3 regions of the Paenibacillus sp. GCM10023250 genome follow, and region 2 is predicted to be linked to each of the others. Evidence: predicted binding sites of a transcription regulator. Region 2 holds the regulator's gene; each other region holds the start of a gene.
The links. The regulator Rex, encoded in region 2, represses fermentation and respiration genes when NADH is low (regulators of the CRP and FNR family bind a similar motif). The targets are predictions, from matches to a motif close to TTGTGAAATATTTCACAA.

Region 1 (7,329 bases), on a different contig from region 2:
CGGCACGACGGAGGAGATGATGACGCCCTGGATCTGATCCAGCCGCACGTTCGCGATCTGAAACAAATTGTGGATCATGATGCCGTATTCGTCCACGGTCGCCGAGCGGTTCGTGCTGAGGCGCCAGTGATACAGCAGCTTCCGGCCTTCGTAGATGCCGAGCACGATGTTCGTGTTGCCTACGTCTACGACGACGATCATGCGGAAGCGCCTCCCTTCTTGCCGTGCAGGTCGAGGCTGATGTCGAGCGATTGGAACGAGTACGTGAGGCCGCCGACCGAGATGACGTCCACGCCGCATTCCGCGATCGCGCGCACCGTGTCCAGCCGGACGTTGCCCGACGCTTCGACGATGACGTGCGGCGCGCGCCCCTTAATGACGCGCACGGCTTCGCGCATGTCCTCCCGCGGCATGTTGTCGAGCATGATGATATCGGCGCCGCAAGCGAGCGCTTCTTCCACCTGCACGAGAGACTCCGTCTCCACCTCGATCTTCATCGTATGCGGGATCGCCGCGCGCGCGGCCTTCACCGCGCCCGTGATGCCGCCCGACCCCTTAATATGATTATCCTTGATCATGACCGCGTCGTACAAGCCGAAGCGGTGATTATGGCCGCCCCCGACCCGAACCGCGTATTTTTCCAGCATCCGGTGACCCGGCGTCGTCTTGCGCGTATCCACGAGCCGCGTCCGCAACCCCTCGAGCGCGTCCACGAACGCGCGTGTCTTCGTCGCGATGCCGGACAGGCGCTGCATCAGGTTCAGCGCCAACCGTTCGCCGGTCAGGATGCTGTGCGTGCTTCCCTCTACCTCCGCGATGACGTCGCCCTTCGCGACGGCGTCACCGTCCGCGGCGAGCGGGCGGAACTCGAGTGCCGGGTCCACGACCTCGAACACCAGCCGCGCGACCGGAATGCCGGCAAGCACGCCGGGTTCCTTCACGTGGATGATCGCCTTCGACCGGCTTCCCGCGGGAATTGTCGCCCAGCTCGTAATGTCGCCCGTGCCGATATCTTCGGCCAGCCATGCGCGGATCTGCGCGCGCACCGCGTCCAGGCTAAGGCCGCCGGCCGCTGCCAACGTTGCTTCAAACATATTCGACTCGCTCCTCCGTTAAGCCGTGCTCGCGATTGAGCACGACGTGCTTGCGCCATATCTCGTCGTCCCGGTTCGGGAAATCCTCGCGGCTGTGCGCGCCCCGGCTTTCTTCCCGTATCAGCGCGGCCTCCGTCGTCAGCAGCGCGCAGGTCAGCAGGTTCGCGAACTCGTAGTCTTCGCGCTTCGCGATGACGGAGCGGAAGATCGAGCTGAGCCGCCCCAGTTCCTCGAGCCCTTTGCGCAGCCCGTTCGCGTTGCGCTTCAAGCCGGCGTAGCGTACCATGATTTTTTGCAGCTTCAGCCGCTTCTCGACGACGGCCTGGATCGGGGCATCGGTCCGCGACAGCGAATGCATATGCGCGCGCAGCTCCCGGTCCATCGGTTCCAGCGCGTTGATGCGCTCGACGATGCGACGGCCGAAGACGATCGCTTCGGACAGCGAGTTGCTCGCGAGCCGGTTCGCGCCATGCACGCCCGTCGACGAGCATTCGCCGCAGGCGAATAGACGGGAGATGCTCGTTTCGCCGTTCAAATCGGTCGAAACGCCGCCCATCATATAATGCGCCGCCGGCGCCACCGGAATCCAGTCCGTGGTCAAATCGAGGCCGTAGGTTAGACAGTATTGGTAGATATTTGGAAAACGATGCTTGACCATCTCCGCGGATTCGTGCGTCACGTCCAGGTACACGAACGTCGACTTCGTCTCCTCCATCTCGCTGACGATCGCGCGGGCGACCACGTCGCGGGGCGCGAGCTCGAGCTGCTCGTGGTACTTCGCCATGAAGCGCTCGCCGCGAATGTTGCGCAGATAGGCGCCTTCGCCGCGGACGGCCTCCGAGATCAGAAACCGCGGCGCGCCCGGATAGCAGAGCGACGTCGGATGGAATTGCACGAACTCCATGTCCCGGATGTCGGCGCCCGCCCGGTACGCCATGGCGATGCCGTCGCCCGTCGCCACCTCCGGATTCGTCGTATACCGGTACAGTTGCCCGGTGCCGCCGGAGCACAGAACCGTCGCCTTCCCGCGCACGATCAGGCGCTGTCCGTCCGGCTTCTGTACGAGGACGCCCACGCACACGTTGTCGTCGGTCACGAGGTCAATGACAAAATGATCGTCCCACACTTCGATGCGGGGGTTGGCCACCGCTTTCTCCGAAAGTGCACGAACGATCTCATAGCCCGTGGCATCGCCGTTGGCATGCAGAATCCGGCGCTGACTGTGCGCGCCTTCTTTGGTCAAGGCGAACTCGCCGTTCTCGATATCAAACTTCGTGCCCATGCCCACCAAATCCTGCACGCCCTCGGTGCCTTCATGCACAAGCACGTCGACCGCTTCCTCGGAGCACAGTCCGGCTCCGGCGGCCAAGGTATCCTGAAGATGATACTCCGGCTTGTCGTCTTCCGAGATGACGGCGGCGATGCCGCCCTGCGCGTAGCGCGTGTTGCTGTCGAGCAGCGACTTCTTCGTGATCATGAGCACGTCGTTCCGCTCGCTCGCCTTGATGGCGGTAAAGAGGCCGGCAATGCCGGCCCCGATCACAATGACGTCTTTATGCAATACCGGCAGCTCCTCGAGCTGCTCGTCTACGAGATAACGTGGAATCATATCGATGCTTTCCCTTCTTTTTGGAAAGTGGGGAGCGGCGTTGCTACAGCGTTACTTCACTTGCAGCATGCGTTCGAGCGACAACCGCGCCTTGGCGGCAACGTCATCCGGCACGTAGATTTGCGGCTGCATCGTTTCCAGGCTCTTCACGAGCTTCTTCAGGTTGTTGACCTTCATGTTCGGGCATACCAGATACTTCGTCGCGAAGTGGAACGTCTTGTCCGGGCTGTCCAGACGAAGCTGGTAGCCGGTCCCGTCCTCCGTGCCGACGATGAATTCCTGGCAGTCGGATTCCTTGCAGTATTTAATGATGGCGGTCGTGCTGCCGACGAAATCGCCGAGCGCTACGACTTCCGGACGGCATTCGGGATGCACGACGAACTGCGCGTTCGGATGTTTCGCTTTCATCTCCTCGACGTCCTTCACGGTCAGCATGTCATGCGTATTGCAATAGCCTTCCCAGATGATCATCTTCTTGTCGGTCTTCTGCTGTACGTAATGGCCGAGGTTCTTGTCCGGCACCCAGATGATCTCGTCGGCGTCGACCGAATTGACCACGCGCACCGCGTTCGCCGACGTACAGCAAATGTCGGTCTCCGCTTTGATCTCGGCCGAGGAATTGATGTACGTCACGACCTTCGCGTTCGGATGCTGCGCCTTCAGCTTGCGCAGGCCGTCGACGTTGACCATGTCGGCCATCGGGCAGCCGGCGCGCTCGTCCGGAATGATGACCGTTTTGTTCGGCGCCAGAATTTTAGCGCTCTCCCCCATGAAGTGAACGCCGCAAAATACGATGACGTCGGCATCGGTTTCGGCCGCCTTCTGGGCAAGCAGGAACGAGTCGCCGCGGAAATCCGCGACCTCCTGAATTTCGTCGCGCTGGTAATAATGGGCAAGAATAATGGCATTTCGTTCTTTCTTCAGCTGCAGCAACCGTTCCCGCAATCCGCGATTTTGCTCTGCTTTGCGCTCGAGCGCTAATGCTTCCATGGCCTTTACTCCTCTTCTCCCTGACTTTGTGAACAGATGCACAAACCCTGCCAAAATAAACGGGCGTATCTGCCCTCATGCCTGTTTGTGCCGCTTTATAATCGAGAGCGCGAATCTGAACAAGATCGATGCCGCCGGCCCGTCCTTGCCAAACCCATGACTCACAGTCGGCAATATCAGTAATTAACATTTAATTTACACACGTTCCGGTATGCTGTCAACACACAAAAGCGGGCATATTCCCCAATTTCGAACGATTGGCGCGCCGGAACAGAACCCGCGTCCCTGAGGCTTGGTTCTGCTTGGAATTCGGCCAAGCGACGAGTGCCGCCCACAAAAAAACCACCCCTTGCAGACCATGTCTGCAAAGGGTGGTCGGATATCGATTGATATCGGGCTTATGGTTGCTGCGGGCCGCTTCCGTTCCCGTTGCCGTTGCCCTCGTCGTTGCCGCTGTCCGGATCGACCGGAGGCGTGACGATATCGCCGGCTTCTTTGGTTTGGATGCGCACTTTCACGCCGCCGATCGTATCGACGATCGGGTCGCCCTTCGGCTCCTCGGTCGTAACCGGGCCGCCGGTGTCACCCGCGATCGAACCGCTCTCGATCAGGCGTTTGATTTGCTCGAGCTCCAGGGTCTCTTCGCTCAGCAAGGTTTGCGCGATCAGATGCACTTCCTTGCTCTTCTCGGTGAGCAGCTCCTTCGCTCGGGCGTAGCACGCTTGGATGATCGCTTGCATCTCTTGGTCGATCTCGTAGGCGATCGCATCGGAGTAGTTCTGCTCGTGTCCGATGTCGCGGCCCAGGAACACCTGGCCTTGCGAGCTGCCGAACTGCATCGGGCCGAGCTTGTCGCTCATGCCGTATTCCATGATCATGGAACGGACGATGCCGGTCGCTTGCTTGAAGTCGCTGTAGGCGCCGGTGCCGATCTCGCCGATGAAAATCTCCTCGGCGACGCGGCCGCCGAGCAGGCCGGTCACTTTATCGAGCAATTCCTGTTTGGTCGTCAGCATGCGGTCGCCGTCTTTCGGAAGCATGATGACGTAGCCGCCTGCGCGTCCGCGCGGGATGATGGTGACTTTATGCACTTGGTCGGCGTGCTCCAGGAAGTACCCGACGATCGTGTGACCCGCTTCGTGGTAGGCGACGATCCGCTTCTCCCGGTCGCTGATGATCCGGCTGCGCTTCTCCGTGCCGACGATGACGCGGTCGATCGCTTCGTCGACCTCGATCATGCCGATGTCCTTCTTGTTGCGGCGTGCCGCGAGGAGCGCCGCTTCGTTCAGCAGGTTCTCCAGATCCGCGCCCGTAAAGCCGGTTGTGCGCTTGGCGATGACGTCGAGCTTGACGTCGCGGGTCAGCGGCTTGTTGCGCGCGTGGACTTTCAAGACCGCTTCGCGGCCTTTGACGTCCGGACGGTCGACCGTGATTTGACGGTCGAAGCGGCCTGGACGCAGCAAAGCCGGGTCGAGAATATCCGGACGGTTCGTCGCCGCGACGATGATGATGCCTTCGTTCGCGCCGAAGCCGTCCATTTCGACGAGGAGCTGGTTGAGCGTCTGCTCGCGCTCGTCGTGTCCGCCGCCGAGGCCGGCGCCGCGCTGACGGCCGACGGCGTCGATCTCGTCGATGAAGATGATGCACGGCGCGTTCTTCTTCGCGTTCTCGAACAGGTCGCGGACGCGGGATGCGCCGACGCCGACGAACATTTCCACGAAGTCGGAACCGGAGATGCTGAAGAACGGCACGCCCGCTTCGCCTGCGACAGCGCGAGCGAGGAGTGTTTTACCGGTACCCGGAGGTCCGACGAGGAGCACCCCTTTCGGGATGCGCGCGCCGACGGCCGCGAATTTGCGGGGATCCTTCAGGAACTCGACCACTTCGACGAGCTCCTGCTTCTCTTCGTCTGCGCCAGCCACGTCCTCGAACGTGACGCGTTTCTTCTCTTCGTTATATAGCCGGGCGCGGCTTTTGCCGAAGTTCATGACTTTGCCGCCGCCGCCCTGGGCTTGATTAATGAGGAAGAAGAACAGGATGAAGATAATCACGAACGGGATGATCGACGTCAGGAAGGTGAGCCAGATGCTTTGGCCTTCCATCGGCTTGCTCTTCATCTCGAACCCGTTCTTGACCTGCGCGTCGTACACTTCCTTCACGACGAATTCCTCGACGTTGGAGTGGGTGTAGAACTGGTTGGAGTCTACGCCCTCCGGCTTCTTCTTGTACTCCCCCGTGATCAAGTACGAATACCCGTCGAATTGGTACTGCAGTTCCGCAATGTTATTGTTTTGCAATTCCTGCCTGAACTGGTCGTAACGAATTTCCGTGCTGGAGTCGTTTTGGCTGCTGATAAATTGGAAGATCCCGACGGTCACCAAAAAAATAATCAAATAAAAGCCAGTGTTGCGGATGATCCGATTCATCCCCTACCTCCTCTCAAGACGCAAAAACTAAGTGGACCCTGCACGAGAAGCCCCCGGCGAGCGGGAGCCGTCTGACAAGGCGGATTGCATCCTTGTTGTGGTTCTGTTACTTCTCGTAAACCTCGGGCTTCAAGATGCCGATAAACGGCAGGTTGCGGTATTGCTCCGCGTAATCGAGCCCGTACCCGACGACGAACGCGTCCGGCAGCACGAAGCCTTTATAGTCCGCCTCCAGCTCCACCTTGCGGCCCGCCGGCTTGTCGAACAGCGTGACCAGCGTGATGGATTTGGCGTTGCGGCGCTCAAGCACGTCGATGAGGTAGCTGAGCGTCAGCCCGCTGTCGATGATGTCTTCGACAATGAGGACGTCGCGGCCCTGCACCGAAGCGTCAAGGTCCTTAATGATCCTGACGACCCCGCTCGTCTTGGTCGATTGACCGTAGCTGGACACCGCCATAAAGTCGATCTCGAGCGGAATGGTAATGGTTTTGACCAAATCCGCCATAAAAATAAACGCGCCCTTGAGCACGCAGATGACAAGGGGATTGCGTCCTTCGAACTCGCGGCTGATGGTTTCGCCAAGCTCCTGTACCTTCTGCTGAATTTGGTCTGCGTCGTAAAGCACTTCTTGAATGTCGTTCAGCAACACGGGCCCTCCTAATGTTTCTTGCCTATACTATGAATGGTTCCGCGCATCTTATTCGGACAATTCGTCAATCGGTAAAATCCGACGTAAATCGCGCTTTCATGCGCAGGACGCGCTTCGTCGCATCCGTGACCAACGCCGAAGCCGATCTGCGGATGCCCGGAATCCATAGCACCAGTCCATTGGCGTCCACGACGATCGGGAGCGCTTCGCGGCGCGAGGGAGCCACGCGATCGTCAACGAACATATCTTGTACTTTTTTGGTGCCGTTTAAACCAAGCACCGCCATACGGTCGCCGGGCCGCCGGTTCCGTACCGTGAGCGGGTAGCGGATCGCGTCCGCGTCGAACAGCGCCTCCAGCCGGTTTCCCGGTCGCTGCGCGCCCGCCGCAGCCGTCTCCTCGAACGACAAAATCGCTTCCGCTTCGGGCAGGCTGAGGGATGTCGTCCCTTCCGCCACTGCGTAAGCGTATCCGCCCGAAGCGACGGATTTCCGTCCCGGCTCCGAGGCGCGGATGAAGCGCAATTCGTCGTACTCGCGTACGAACCGGATGCCGCTGCCTG
Region 2 (7,329 bases):
GAACGCACTCGGCTGCATTCAAGCGGTGCGCATGAATTTGGAGCAGGCGGCCGTTTATTTCGAGAAGGCGCATCAGGCCGATCCGAATTTCACCGACCCGCTCGCGAACATGCAATCATGCGCGAAGCACGCGGGCCAACTGTCGCTTTATTTCGGGAGCGGCCAGCTGTAAAATCGAACGGTCATGTGAGCAGGGGAAACTATCGGTCCTCGCTGAACGTTCTATAAACGAAACGCGCTGCGCCCGGCCGGCGCCGGCCGGGCTGCCCGGTCACGCGCCGCGCTTGCCGGGAGCAGCCGTTTTTGCTTGTTTGGGGAGGATACGTACCGGATGAATTACGCCGTATTGGATTTGGAAACGACCGGCCACGGCGCCGGAGACGATATTATACAGGTTGGGCTCGTCCTGATGGACGAGGACATGAAGGTCGTGCGGACGTACAGCTCGTTCGTCAAGCCGGCCATTTCGATCCCGGCCTTCATTACGGGCTTGACCGGTATCGATGACGCGACGGTAGCGGATGCCCCGGAGCTGGAGGAAGTGCTGCTCGAGGTCGTGCCGCTGCTCTCCGACGCCGTGCTCGTCGCGCATAACGTCGGCTTCGACGCCGGATTTCTGAACGCGGCGCTCGACCGCTGCGGGTACGTGGCGTTCGACGGACGGCGGCTCGACACGATCGACCTGCTGCGCATCTTGTATCCGACGCTGACGACCTATCAACTAGGCGCGGTGACGGAGCTATTCGGCATTGAACACGATCAGCATCATCGCGCGGACAGCGACGCCATGGCTACGGCGGAGCTGTTCGCTGCGTGCTGCCGCAAACTGGAAGGCCTTCCGTTGCTGACGCTGCAGCGGGTGGCTCAGCTGCTCGGCGACGAGACCGACGATCTCGGCTGGTTCGTCTCGCGATTCGCGACTCGCAAGGAGATGGCCTCGGCGATCGACATGGACGCGTTCGCGTACTTCCGGCAGTTCGCGATGAAGGCCGGCGACTGGACGGAGGAGCAGCATCCGCGCAGCGACGAGGACGCGGCCGCCGCAGCCGCCGATTGGACGTTCTCCGCATTTCTCAACCATCTCAAGCAAGGCATCGCCGCCGTCATTCCGGGCTACGAAGAACGGGAACCGCAGAACATGATGTTCCAGGAAGTCATCGACGCGCTCGAGGAAGAACGGCATCTGCTCATTGAAGCCGGCACGGGCACGGGCAAGTCGCTCGGCTATCTCATTCCGGCTCTCTACTATGGTGTCCAGCACAACAAGAAGATAGTCGTGAGCACGCATACAATCAATTTGCAGGAACAGCTGCGGTCGCGGGATTTGCCCCTGCTGCTCGCCGTCATGCCGTATCCGTTTAAAGCAGCCGTCTTCAAAGGGCGCGGTAATTACTTATGTCTGCGCAAGTTCGAGGGCAAAGTGAACATGCGCGACTTCGTCGCGCCGGCCGAGGACCGGATAACGGCTTCGCAAATGGTCGTCTGGCTCAGCGAAACGGAGCACGGCGACCAAGAAGAGCTGAACTTCGGCAATCGCGGCGCGGATTTCTGGAGCGCGGTCGCGAGCGATGCGGACTCCTGCTTGAACCGAAGCTGCCCGTGGTTCAAGCGCTGCTATTATCACCGCGCGAAGCAGGAAGCGAACCTCGCGGACGTCGTCATCACGAACCATTCCATGCTGTTCACGGATATCCGCGCGGATCACCGCTTGCTGCCGGGCTACGAGCACCTCATCCTGGACGAGGCACATCACCTGGAAGACGTCGCGGGCAAGCATCTCGGAACGCAGCTGTCGTACTACGCGATTCAGCAGCCGGTGTTCCGGCTCTGCAAGGATGCGCGGAACGGCCAGCTGATCGTGCTGAACAGCCGGCTGGCGCATGAGAACGTCGAACAGACTCAGAAGTGGCGCGAGGAAATCGACGAGGTGGTGCCGGTATTCGGCGAGCTGCGCGACGAATGGGACCGGCTGTTCGAGCTGCTGTACGCGCTCACGAGCGCGGGCGGCGGGGCGAAGAGCGCGGCTGCCGACGCGGCCGGCGGCGAGGGCGGGCAATACGTGCTGCGGCTTCGGGGCGGCAAGCTGCCGGAGCTGTGGAAGGAAGCCCAGCTGATCGAGGAAGCGGTGCACGGCTACTTGAGCCAAATCATCCGGCCGCTCGATAAGGTGTTCGCCGCCATCAAAGAGGAGATCGACGATCCCGCCATCGCGGCGCTCGTCACCGACCTTAGCGGCACCGTGAAGGATTTGGCCCGGGCGAGAGACGATCTGCGCCAGTTCATCAAGGCGGATAAGGCGGATACGGTGTACTGGCTGGAGGCGAACGCCAATTCCCGGGCGAAATCGGTGCAGCTGTACGCCGTGCCCGCGGACGTCAGCAGCCAGCTGCGCACCTATTTCTTCGACACGAAGCGCAGCGTCATCTTGACGTCGGCCACGCTGTCCGTGCAGAAATCGTTTCAATACGCATGCGAGCAGCTCGGCCTGGCCGGCGAGGAAGAGGCGGGGCGGCTGAAGACCGTTCAGCTCCCGTCGCCGTTCAATTACCGGGAGCAGGCGCTCGTCATCATCCCGCGCAATTTCCCGGTGTTGAAAGGCGCGTCCGGAGACCCGATGTTCATGGAGAAGCTCGTCGCGTCGCTGACGGAGACGGCCGTCGGCACACATGGCCGGATGCTCGTCCTGTTCACGTCGTACAAAATGCTGAAGCAGGCGTACGAGCCGCTGAAAGAAGCGCTGTCGGAACATGGCATTCAGGTCTTGGGGCAGGGGATCGACAGCAGCAACCGCAGCAAGCTGACGCGCCGCTTCCAGCAGCAGGCCGCTTCGATCCTCCTCGGGACGAGCAGCTTCTGGGAAGGCGTCGACATTCCCGGCGACGCGCTGACGTGCCTCGCCATCGTCCGGCTGCCCTTCCAGCCGCCGAACCATCCGCTCGTCGAAGCCAAGTCGGAGCTGCTGCAGGAGCAGAAGCAGAACCCGTTCATGAAGCTGTCTATCCCGCAGGCGGTCATCCGCTTCAAGCAGGGCTTCGGCCGGCTGGTCCGGACGGCGAAGGACCGCGGCATCGTCCTTATTTACGATACTCGCGTCATCGATACCTATTACGGCAAATATTTTCTGTACTCGCTTCCGGGCCCGAAGATCGAAACGATGCACGTTGACCAAATCGTGCCGCGGATGCACGAGTGGCTGGCCTCGCGCGAAGAAGGAGTGGAAACATGAAACCGATGAAAATTTCCGAGGCCGTCGTTCGCAGACTTCCCGTGTACTTGCAGGTATTGAACGACTTGAGCGCACGGGATGTCCAGACGGTTTCATCGCAGGAGCTCGGCAACCGGCTCGATCTCAATCCTGCTCAAATCCGCAAGGATCTGGCATACTTCGGCGATTTCGGCCGCAAAGGAATCGGCTACGACGTGACGTACCTGATCGAGAAGATCCGGCAAATCCTGAAGCTCGACCAACCGCTCAACGTCGCGCTCGTCGGCGCCGGCAACCTCGGCCGGGCGCTATGCAATTACAACACGTATTTAAAGGATAATATGAAGATCACGGCGGTGTTCGACGTGCATCCGTCGATGATCGGCACGTCCATCAACGGGCTGACCGTATTGCCGATGGAGAAGTTGAAGGAGACGATCGTCGAGCGACATATCCGGATCGGTATTATCACGGTACCGGCCGTCGAAGCGCAGAACGTCGCAGACCGGTTCGTCGACGCCGGCGTCGACGGCATCCTGAATTTCGCGCCGACCATTCTCCGCGTGCAGGACGGCGTGCGGATCCACTATGCGAATTTCACGACCGAACTAATGAGCCTCGCGTATTATTTGGACGAAGAAGGAGAAGAGAACGAAAATGAAGCGGATCTGGATTAAAGACGGCGCCTTCGTCACGATGGACGACGTTCGTCCCGTGGTCTACGGCCATATGGTCGTAGAAGGCGATACCATCCTATACTTAAGCGAAGAGACGCCGGACCCCGCGCCGGAAGGCGCCGAAATTATCGACGGACGCGGCTATGTCTTCATGCCCGGCCTCGTCAATACGCACGGCCATGCCGCCATGTCGCTGCTGCGCGGCTATTCGGACGATGAAACGCTGCAGGTATGGCTGGAGCAGAAGATGTGGCCGATGGAAGGCAAGTATACGGACGAAGACGCCCGATGGGGGACAGCGCTGGCCGTCAGCGAGATGCTCCGCTCCGGCACGACGACATTCGTTGACATGTACGACCGGATGCATCTGGTCGCCGAAGTGGCGGAGCAGTCCGGCATCCGCGCGCTGCTGACGCGCGGTGTCATCGGCTTGTGCCCGCCCGACGTGCAGACCGCCAAGCTGAACGAAGCGACGCGGTTCGCGCAGGAATGGAATGGCCGGGCGAACGGCCGCATTCGGACGATGCTGTCCCCGCATGCGCCTTATACGTGCCCGCCCGATTATATCGCGCGCATCGTGGAAGCGGCGCATGAGCTGGATCTCCCGCTCCACACCCACATGTCGGAGACGGCCGCCGAGGTGCAGCGCAATGTCCTCGATTACGGCTGCCGTCCCGTCGAGCATCTGGACAAGCTCGGCTTCTTCTCGCGGCCGGCGCTGGTGGCGCACGCGGTGCATCTGACGGACGACGAGATCGCCCTGCTCGCGGAGCGCGGCGTCAGCGTCTCACACAATCCAGCGAGCAACCTGAAGCTGGCGAGCGGCGTGGCGCGCGTGCCGGATATGCTGCGCTTGGGCGTGACCGTCGGTCTCGGCACGGACAGCGCGGCGAGCAACAACAACCTCGACCTGTTCGACGAGATCCGCTTGGCGGCGCTGATCCATAAAGGCGTCTCCGGCGACCCGACCGCCGTTCCCGCTTGGGAAGCGCTGAAGCTCGGCACCGTCTCCGGCGCCCGCGCGATCTGGCAGGAGGGACGGATCGGCCAACTGAAGGAAGGCATGAAAGCCGACTTCATCGCGCTCGATATCGAACAGCCGCATTTCTACCCGCGGACCGATCTCGTCTCCCATCTGGTATACGCGGGAACGGGACGGGACGTGCGCCATGTCTGGGTCGACGGCGTTCGGGTCGTCAAGGACGGCGCTTGCGTCTTCCTCGATGAGGCGCGGATCAGGGCTGAGGCGCAGCGCTGCTTCGAAAGGCTGTTAACGAGCTGATGCGCGTCAACCGGTTCAAGAGAGCGCCGTTCATGACGACGGGCCGCTGGATCGCGCTGCTCGTCGTCGTGCTCGCGCTGCTGCTCGTCGCCTTCAACGCCTACTATCGTTACGTGCAGGCGCCGGTGTGGAAGGCGGAGGACGCCGCAGAGGCCGACGCGAAGAAGCGCAGCGGATTGAAAGACATTACCGGTTCGTATTCGTACGTCTGGGACGAGCCGGTATGGGTCGTCAAGGGCAAGGACGAGAGCGGCGCGGCCGCATACGCTTGGCTCAAGAAGGATGAAGCCATCACGCTCAAGGCGAGCGAAGGCCAAACGAAGGATGACATCAAAGCGGCGTTCCTGCTGCAGAAGCCGGACGCCGACATCGCCCACATCCGCCTCGGCCTGTTCGGCGGCGAGCCGGTGTGGGAAGTGTTTTATTCGCGCAAGCAAAGCGGCGTCGTGTATCATTTCTACGACTTCTACCGGTTTCGCGACGGGTCGCTGATCGTCATGTACAAGCTGCCGGCCCAATAGCCGACAGGCAGGCCTGCCAGCATTCCCCGGCTCCTGAACTCCGTGGATTATGATATACTTTCGTATAGCAACGTTGATAGACGAAAGTATAGCATATCCAAGGATGAAGGGAGCTTTTTTGCCATGAAAATACGTCCGTTGCCGATCGTGCTGACGGCTGTCATATCCGCCGCCCTGCTGACTGGCGGGTGGTTCATGTACCGCAACGAAGCCAACCTGAAGCCGCTCGACCGGATCGCAACCGGCACGCCGGGCGTCATGAACGCCAAGCCCGTCATCGGCCGCGATGCCATCACCGTGAATCTGACGCTCGACCGGGATGCGAATCTCCGGCAAATATACGATGCGATCGCCACGAAAGGCGATGCCATCATCGGTTCCAAGACGCTGAAGCTGAACATCAAGCCTTCGGGCTCGTCCGCGAAGCTGGACGACGTGTGGTCTTCCATGCTCTTCAAGGTCGCCCAGGCGATGGATCATCGCGAATACGCGGCGATCCCGGCCGCCATGACAGAGGCGCAGGCCGAACATCCCGGCATTCAAGCCGTGTCCGAGATGGACGACGCGAACGTCTACATTACGCTGAAAGACGGCCAGTCGGTCAAATACGTCGTGCTTCCGCGCGAAGCCAATACGATTGGAGCGTGGCCAAATGCTTAGATACGGCAAGGAAATGCTGATCGGGTTCGTCCCGGTCTTGATTTTGTTTCTTCAGTTCGCGGCAGGCATCAACATCATGCCGCTCGTCCTGCTGGCGGTCATCGCCGGCGGGCTGATCTACATGGCCCGTTCGCGCGGCAATCTGGCGACGGTCGGCGGCGAGCGCAAAAGCAAGCCGCGTCCGCTTAAACCGATGTCGTTCGATGAAATCGGCGGACAGGATCGGGCGAAGCAGGAGCTGATCGAAGCGCTCGATTTTCTCGTGCATGTCGACCAAATTTCGAAATTCGGCATTCGCCCGCTGAAAGGCATTCTGCTGACGGGACCTCCGGGCACGGGTAAGACGCTGATGGCGAAAGCCGCCGCCAGTTACACGGATTCCGTCTATATCGGCGCGTCGGGCTCGGAGTTCGTGGAGATGTACGTCGGCGTCGGCGCGAGCCGGATCCGCGATTTGTTCAAGGAGGCGCGCCAGAAGGCCGCCAAGCAGGGCAAATCCAGCGCCGTCATCTTCATCGATGAGATCGACGTCATCGGCGGCAAGCGGGACGGCGGGCAGCAGCGCGAATACGACCAGACGCTCAACCAGCTGCTGACTGAGCTCGACGGCATTCACACGACGGACACGCCGCGCATCTTGCTCATCGGCGCGACGAACCGCAAGGAGATGCTCGACGCGGCGCTGCTTCGTCCGGGACGATTCGACCGGCATATCGCCGTCGACCTGCCGGATAAGAAAGGCCGCGAGCACATTCTGAATCTGCATGCCCGCAACAAGCCGATCGATCCGGACAGCGTGAACCTCGGGAAAATCGCGGAGGAGTCGTTCGGCTTCTCCGGCGCGCAGCTCGAGAGCGTCATGAACGAAGCGGCCATCTACGCGATGCGCGAGGATGGCGAGGTAATCTGCCAGCGGCACTTGTCCATGGCGATCGACAAAGTCATGATGGGCGAGCGGACGGACCGCGAAGCTACGAACGAGGA
Region 3 (7,329 bases), on a different contig from region 2:
ACGGTGCAGCAGCAGGACGTCGAGATAGTCGGTGCGCAGGCGCTGCAGGATTTTATCGACGGAACCGAGGATATGCTCCTTGGAGAAATCGAACTGTCCTTGGCGAATGCCGCACTTGGATTGCAGCATGATTTTCTCGCGCACATCGTCGCTCATATGTATCGCGTCCGCGAAGATTTCCTCGCATTTGCCGCCGCCGTAAATATCCGCATGGTCGAAGAAGTTCGCGCCCGCCTCGAGCGCCGTTTGGACGAAGCGCTCCGCGCCCGCCTTGTCCAGCTGGTTGATGCGCATGCAGCCGACCGCGAGGACGGGGACCTCCAGGTTGCTGGTTCCGAGCTTGATCGTTCTCATGATTCCTTGCCTCCCATTCATAATGAGGAAATTAGGTTCTGCCGGGCCGGTCGAATGTGATGGTTACAGGTGGACGAGCCGGCGTTCCTCATCCGATTGTGACACACCGGGCGGCCCGTTTCAAGGGCGCCCGGACCCGCGCGGAAAAGATTGCCGCCGATTCGGGACCCCGTCCGGGGCGATCTTTGCTATAATAGAGTCGGTGTGCTTGGCCGGAGCTTCAACCCAAATCCGATAAAAAAGAATGTGATGACGTGGAACAACCTGCTTACCGGAGTAAGCGGAGACTAGCTTTTTTGGAACGGTTTTTGGCGCGGTTCGCCATCGGCGATTACCGCGCGCTGCTGTCGCTCTATCTCCCGATCCTGATCGACCAGGCGTTCATCATCGGCCTCAGCATGCTGAATACCGCCATGATCAGCTCGTCGGGCGTGGCCGCGGTCAGCGCGGTCAACATCGTCGATTCGCTCAATATGTTTCTCATCAGCGTGTTCGTCGCGGTGTCGACGGGCGGCACGGTCATCGTGGCGCAGTACAAGGGGAGCGGGAATCTCCCCATGGTGCCGAAGGCGGCGGCCAGCTCCATCTCGTCCGTGACGCTGTTCGCGATCGTCATCGGCCTCGCGATGATCGCGCTGCACGGCCCGGCGCTGCACCTGCTGTTCGGGGCGGCCTCCCCGGACGTCATCGCCAAAGCCAAGACGTACTTCATCGGCAGCTGCGCGTCCTACGCCGGGATCGCGCTGACGGAGGCAGTCTGCGGCGCGCTGCGCGGCATCGGGCGGTCCCGGGCGTCGCTCGTGCTGTCCTTGATCATGAACCTGTCGTACGTGCTGCTGAACGTCCTGTTCATCAACGTGCTGCACATGGGCGTGCTCGGCATGAGCATCTCGATCAATATCGCGCGGTACGGCGCGGCGCTGTTCGCGCTCTACTACATCCTCAAGCTCGATACCAATCTGCATCTGCGGATTATGGACATCGTGCGCGTGCGCTTCGAGATGGTGAAGCGGATTCTCTACGTGGGGCTGCCGTTCGCGGCGGAGCAGATGTTCTTCAACGGGGGAAAGATCGTCACCCAAATCTTCATCGTCCATCTCGGCACGAACGCGATCGCGGTCAACGCCATCGGCGGCTCGTTCGCCGGCTTGACGCAGATTCCGTCGGCGGCGCTCTCGATCGCTGCGATTACGGTCGTCGGGCAGGCGATGGGCCGGCAGAACGTGGACGAAGCGCGCAAGTACACGCGATTCTTCCTGTGGGTCTCGACCGGATTCCTGCTGATCACGGCGCTGATCGTCGTGCCGCTGTTCCATCCGCTCGTTAGCCTGTTCAATCCGCCGGAGGAACTGAAGCACGACATCTTCGTCATCGTGCTGATCAACGCCGCCATGCAGATTCCGCTCTGGTCGATCAGCTTCGTCATGCCGTCCGCGCTGCGGGCGGCGGGGGACTCCAAGTTCACGTCGATCGTGTCGCTGCTGTCGATGTGGCTGTTCCGGATCGTGCTCGGGTATATGCTCGGCATCGTGTTCAAGTACGGGATCGTCGGCGTCTGGCTGGCGATGAACATCGAATGGGGCGTGCGGGGGGCGATCTTCCTGGCGCGGTTCCGCGGCAAGAAGTGGTACCGGCATAAGCTGATCTAGCCGGAGCGGACGGCCCGGACGGGTTGGATTACGCGCGGAGGAACCGGAGCCAGCCCAAGACCGACATCGTCAGGGCTGCCCATAGCAATGCGCTGATCAGCGTGCCCCAGATGAGCCCGGTCACAAACCGGGAGGAGGATTCGTTCATGGCCTTCGCCGCCTTTCCTTTTGACTACTCGTTTGGACTACTAGGAAGTATGGCCAGAAAAGCGGACGTTTAACGCGTTCGTACGCAAGGACATGCCCGGGCGCCTCGGCGCCGCGGGCTTTTTTTTGTCGCGGGCCGGGGCCGCGCGCTGCCCCAAAATCCGTTCCGGCTGCGAATAGTGTGGGATAGCAGGACCGAAGAAGCTAGGCCCACATTCGAGAATCGGAGGAACGGAACATGCCCCAGCTTGATCAGCAAATCCAACGATTGGTACGCAGTCTAGGCGAGGACAACGACCGGATCTTGAAGCGCTTCGAATTCATGTCCGGCCAGAGACAGCTGACGTTCGAGGAAGGGTCGCGGTTTCTCGATTTTTTGAGGCAGGCGTTAAGCGAGAAGGGCGCGTCGCGCCAAGCGCCGCATTAACGGGAATTACATGATTTTCAAGCGGGGGGAGATCATAATGAACATCGGCCCGCCCGTGCCGAATCGCCGCGAGACGCTGGCCCCCGCCGCGGCCGCGGCGATGGGTGTCGCCTACAAGGCCGAGCGGTTCGAATCGAGCGATGATTTACCAAATTTTAGGAAAAATTAAAGACATAAAACCCGAAATCCGCAAGACGGACGAGAGCGGACTTGTCCCTCATGAATGATTAATTATTTTTATTGTCATAATAAAAATAATTTTTTAATTTACCTATAGTCGCGCAGGGCAAAAAGCGATACAGTAGAGGAAGAAGAAAGGCTGCCGTCATCCTCGAAGCGTCTTGTGATAAATTTCACATTTCTCCCTTTTTGCGAATGCGCTTTACCGCGTTCCTCCATTAATGGGATTAAACTTGCTTGACACCGGGTCCGGCGCGGGCAAGTTCATCTTTATGCGATGATTGCAGCTGAGTGACTACATCTGAAGGAGGCAATACAATGAGTGAAACATTGGTATCGAACCTGGAGCAGCAAGACTCCGCAACGGCATTGGCGAAATCGGACGTGCTTGATCAACTGCTGAAGCCGGAAGTGCAGGAAGCGCTGACGCAACTGGTGGACCAGCTTCCTAAACTGTCCGAAATGATGGCCCTCATGACCAAGACGTATGAGCTCGCGCAAAAGGTCGCGACGGACCGCGTGTTCATCCAAGACACGGTGGGCGGCATCCAAGAAGTCGTCAAGCCCCTGACGGAAAAAGTGAAAGGCTACGCCTCGGCGGCGATCGAAGCCAACGACCGCGCGGAGCAAAGCGACAGCGTCATCGGCCTGTTCGGCATGATCAAGCTGCTGAAGGATCCGGAGCTGCAGAAGATGCTTCGTTTTGGCCAAGCGTACCTCGACATTCTGGGCGAAAGAAGAAGCCAGGAGAAGTAATCACCGGTCTGCGTAATAGAACCAGATTGCCAAGCGATTCATACTAAGCGAAGCACGGAGGATGAGATCCATGAGAAAAGAAATTCTGATTCTGGGCGGCGGATACGGCGGCTTGCTCAGCGCGCTGTCCGCGCGTCAGCATCTGTCCACGGAAGAAGCCGGCATCACGGTCGTGAACCGCGTCGGCTCGCACCAAATCATTACGGAGCTTCACCGTCTCGCGGCGGGCAACGTGGCCGAGAAAGCCGTCGCGCTGCCGCTCGAGAAGCTGCTGAAAGGCAAATCCATCAACGTCGTCGTCGGCGAAGTGCAGAAGATCGACGTCGAAGGCAAGCAAGTGGCGCTGAGCAACGGCTCGTCGTACCGTTACGACAACCTCGTCCTCGCGCTGGGCAGCGAAACGAACTACTTCGGCATCCCGGGCCTGCAGGAAAACAGCCTGACGCTGAAATCCGTGGCGGACGCCAACAAAGTGTTCGCGCACGTGAAAGAACGCATCAAAGCGTACGCGACGAGCAAGAACAAAGCGGACGCGACGTTCGTCATCGGCGGCGGCGGCTTGACCGGCGTCGAGCTGGTCGGCGAGCTGGCGGACGAGCTTCCGGACATTTGCCGTCAATACGGCGTTGACTTCGCCGACGTCTCCCTCTCGCTGGTCGAAGCGATGCCGACGATCCTGCCGATCTTCTCGCCTGAGCTCATTCAGCGCGCGGTATCGAGCCTCGAAGCGCGCGGCGTGGAATTCCTGACGGGCCTCGCGATCACGGAAGTGAACGGCAACGTCGTCACGCTGAAGGACGGCCGCACGATCGAAACGAACACGCTCGTCTGGACGGGCGGCGTACAAGGCAGCGCGCTGGTCGGCAACTGCGGCATCGAAGTGAACCGCGGCCGCGCCACGGTCAACGAGCACCTGCAATCCACGTCGCACCCTGACGTCTTCCTGGCCGGCGACTGCGCGGTCGTCTTCGGACCGGAAGGCCGTCCATACCCGCCGACGGCGCAGCTGGCTTGGCAAATGGGCGAGCTCGTGGGCGCGAACATCGCGGCATCCATCAAGAACTTCAAGATGGATACCTTCAAGCCGATCTTCTCGGGCACGCTGGCAAGCCTAGGCCGCAAAGACGGCATCGGCACGATCGGCGAATCCGGCATCGAGCTGAAAGGCACGCCGGCTTCCCTGATGAAAAAAGCATCCAACGCGCGTTACCTGACGCACATCAACGGCCTGTTCTCGCTGGCGTACTAATCCCAGCCCGAACCGCGCTGTTCGAACGAATGGCGAAAGCCCCGGCTCCAACAGGAGCCGGGGCTTTTTTGCACGCCCGCCGGGCGCAGCGCTATCCACGGTTCTATCCACTTATCAACAATGTTATACACAGTGTCAACAGCATAGAAACGGAGGAAACGCGCCGCTTTTCGAAAAGTTGCCCACATATCCACAATCAGAAGTGTACACAAGCCGGAGGTGCGGGCGGTCAGCCCTTGCGCAGCCGGCGGCGCGCGAGGAACTGCTTCCACTGGAAGTACATGAAGCAGCCGAGGCAAAAGCCGCTCAGCGCCAGCACGACGGCCGCCGTCAGCATGCCGAGGCTGATGTAGGCGAGCGTCTCGAGGCCGAGCGCGAAGCCGAGCAGCGCGACGGCCAGGAAGAGGATCGCGAGCAGATTGTTGAACCGGAGCAGCTCGCGGCTTTCGGTCTTGGCGCTGGCCGGCAGGAGCGGCGAGAGTACGCGCACGAACAGGTTGTACCGCACGCCGTACGCGCGGCCGATGAGCTGCACGGCGAGCGGCAGCAGGAGCAGCCAGTACTGCTGCGCCGCGACCGTCGCGATGACGCTGAGCAGGATGCCGAGCTGGTTGCCGCGGACGCGGTGCAGGGGCACTTCGTCGATGCAGGCGTAAGGGTCGAGCTTCAAGGTTGGCGTTGTCATTAGGGCGGCCTCCGTTCGGACTAGGTCGTTGGCTCCATTATACACGCCATTCTTACTATTCGGGTAGGGTAAATCTGTTATTTCCCGCCCAATATCCCGCTGATCGCGATGCCGCCGGGCGAGGCCAATAATTTGAACAGCAGCCTTACGAAATATTGAATTGTGCGTTCGCGGCCCGGGCGCTATAATTCTATAACGCCTAACGGCGTTAACGATTCATGCACGCAAGCATGCACGCGCATAACGAGGCCAGCTTAACGCCGCGAACGAACGGCGGGCTGCCACGATGAATAGCCGGCAATGCCGGATCGAGCGGGGGATCCCATGATGACGAACTGGACGCTTAGCGAAATCGAAGGCCGCAAGGCGTGGACGGGCGGCACCGGCCAGCTGGCCTTGACCGTCGTGCCGGAGCTCGGCGCGAAAGCCGTGTCGCTGCTGAACCGGCGGACGGGCAGGGAGTGGCTGTGGCGAAGCGGGAAGCCGCTCGGGGGCCAAGGCTTCGGCACGCCCTTCGGCGAGTCGGACGAGAGCGGCTGGGACGAGATGTTTCCCGGCATTAACGCCTGCGCGTATCCCGAGGCGCCGTGGCGGGGCGAACCCGTGCCGGACCACGGGGAAGTCTGGTCGCTGCCTTGGCGGGCCGAGGCCGGCGCGGGCGGGCTGACGTGCGCCGTCGAGGGCAAGCGCTTCCCGTACGCGCTCGAGAAGCGCTACAGCTTTCCCGCGGCGGATACGGTGCGCATCGACTACGCCGTGACGAACCGCGCGGACGCGCCGTTCTCGTTCCTCTGGGCGGCGCATCCGCTCCTGCGCGCCTCCGCGGGCATGCGGCTGCGCGTGCCGGACGGCCTGGACGCGGTCGAGGTGTCGTATTCCGCGGGCGGGCGGCTCGGCGCGTTCGGCGACGTGCGGCCGTGGCCGGAGGCGGCGCCCGGCGTTGACCTGTCCGTCGTCGAGCCCGACGCGGGCCGCCATGCGGAGAAATATTACTTCGCGGGCAAGCTGAAGGAAGGCTGGGCCGAGCTGAACGATCCGCGGACGGGCGAGGCGGTGACGTTCCGGTTCCCCGCGGAGCGGGTGCCGTACTTGGCGGTGTGGGCGAATTACGGCGGCTACGGCGGCCATTACCACGTCGCGATCGAGCCGGCCACGGGCCGGATGGACGACCTCGCGCATGCCATGGGCCGCGGCGAGGCGGCGACCGTCGCGGCGGGCGGACGGTACGCTTGGCATCTGGAGCTGTCGGTACGCTAGAAGGGAAGGCGGAAGCATCATGATCAAATGGCTGTTCATCAACCGCAGCATCCGGACGAAAATCGTCTGGAGCACCATCCTGACCTCGCTGATTCCGATGCTCGTGCTGTCGTTTCTGTTCTATGAGACGAGCACCCGCTCGCTGGAGCGGACGATCTACCGGACGACGAACCAGAACGCCGAATATTTGGCCGGCTACCTGAACCAATACTTCCGCGACATCTCTTCGTCCGCCCTGCAGGTGTACGGCTACGACAACCACATCCTGGAGCTGATGTCGCACGGCGGGGGCAGCGGGGACGCGGATTTCTTCAATACCCGGAATGCGCTCAAGAACTACTACCAGGCCGTGGCGGACAAGAATAAAGACGCCATCATCCGCATCCTCATCTACGGCGCGGACGACCGGCTGCGGGATTCCTGGTCGCGCGCGGCGAGCTACGACGCCATTCCGTTCGACGCGAGCATTCCCCACTACGGGGAGATGCTCGATTTGCCGTTCCAGCAGAGCCTGTCGTTCACGTACGCCGACCAGGTGCTGAACCAGCAGCTGTTCGTCTACGCGATCACGATCTACGATCCGTTCAAGCATACGAAGGTCGGCTCGCTCGTCTTCTACATTCAG

Region 1: nadA (quinolinate synthase NadA) is a predicted target of Rex. The motif match lies at 3,720-3,737, and genes of this name have one in related genera.
Region 3: ACFPB1_RS10915 (DUF1641 domain-containing protein) is a predicted target of Rex. The motif match lies at 2,919-2,936, and genes of this name have one in related genera.

The regions. Positions count from the first base shown of each region.
Region 1 covers NZ_JBHSHY010000062.1:3,172-10,500, reverse strand. The annotation lists gene ACFPB1_RS25865 (type III pantothenate kinase) at 1-201, opposite strand, end outside; gene nadC (carboxylating nicotinate-nucleotide diphosphorylase) at 198-1,094, opposite strand; gene nadB (L-aspartate oxidase) at 1,087-2,703, opposite strand; gene nadA (quinolinate synthase NadA) at 2,755-3,693, opposite strand; gene ftsH (ATP-dependent zinc metalloprotease FtsH) at 4,092-6,119, opposite strand; gene hpt (hypoxanthine phosphoribosyltransferase) at 6,226-6,765, opposite strand; gene tilS (tRNA lysidine(34) synthetase TilS) at 6,833-7,329, opposite strand, start outside.
Region 2 covers NZ_JBHSHY010000002.1:298,948-306,276, forward strand. The annotation lists gene ACFPB1_RS04470 (hypothetical protein) at 1-172, shown strand, start outside; gene dinG (ATP-dependent DNA helicase DinG) at 332-3,226, shown strand; gene ACFPB1_RS04480 (redox-sensing transcriptional repressor Rex) at 3,223-3,882, shown strand; gene ACFPB1_RS04485 (amidohydrolase) at 3,863-5,164, shown strand; gene ACFPB1_RS04490 (DUF5590 domain-containing protein) at 5,197-5,685, shown strand; gene ACFPB1_RS04495 (hypothetical protein) at 5,809-6,345, shown strand; gene ACFPB1_RS04500 (AAA family ATPase) at 6,338-7,329, shown strand, end outside.
Region 3 covers NZ_JBHSHY010000010.1:100,900-108,228, forward strand. The annotation lists gene ACFPB1_RS10895 (aldo/keto reductase) at 1-354, opposite strand, end outside; gene ACFPB1_RS10900 (MATE family efflux transporter) at 651-2,003, shown strand; gene ACFPB1_RS10905 (hypothetical protein) at 2,389-2,577, shown strand; gene ACFPB1_RS10910 (hypothetical protein) at 2,615-2,746, shown strand; gene ACFPB1_RS10915 (DUF1641 domain-containing protein) at 3,076-3,513, shown strand; gene ACFPB1_RS10920 (NAD(P)/FAD-dependent oxidoreductase) at 3,584-4,762, shown strand; gene ACFPB1_RS10925 (DUF4395 domain-containing protein) at 4,992-5,447, opposite strand; gene ACFPB1_RS10930 (DUF4432 family protein) at 5,772-6,704, shown strand; gene ACFPB1_RS10935 (hypothetical protein) at 6,724-7,329, shown strand, end outside.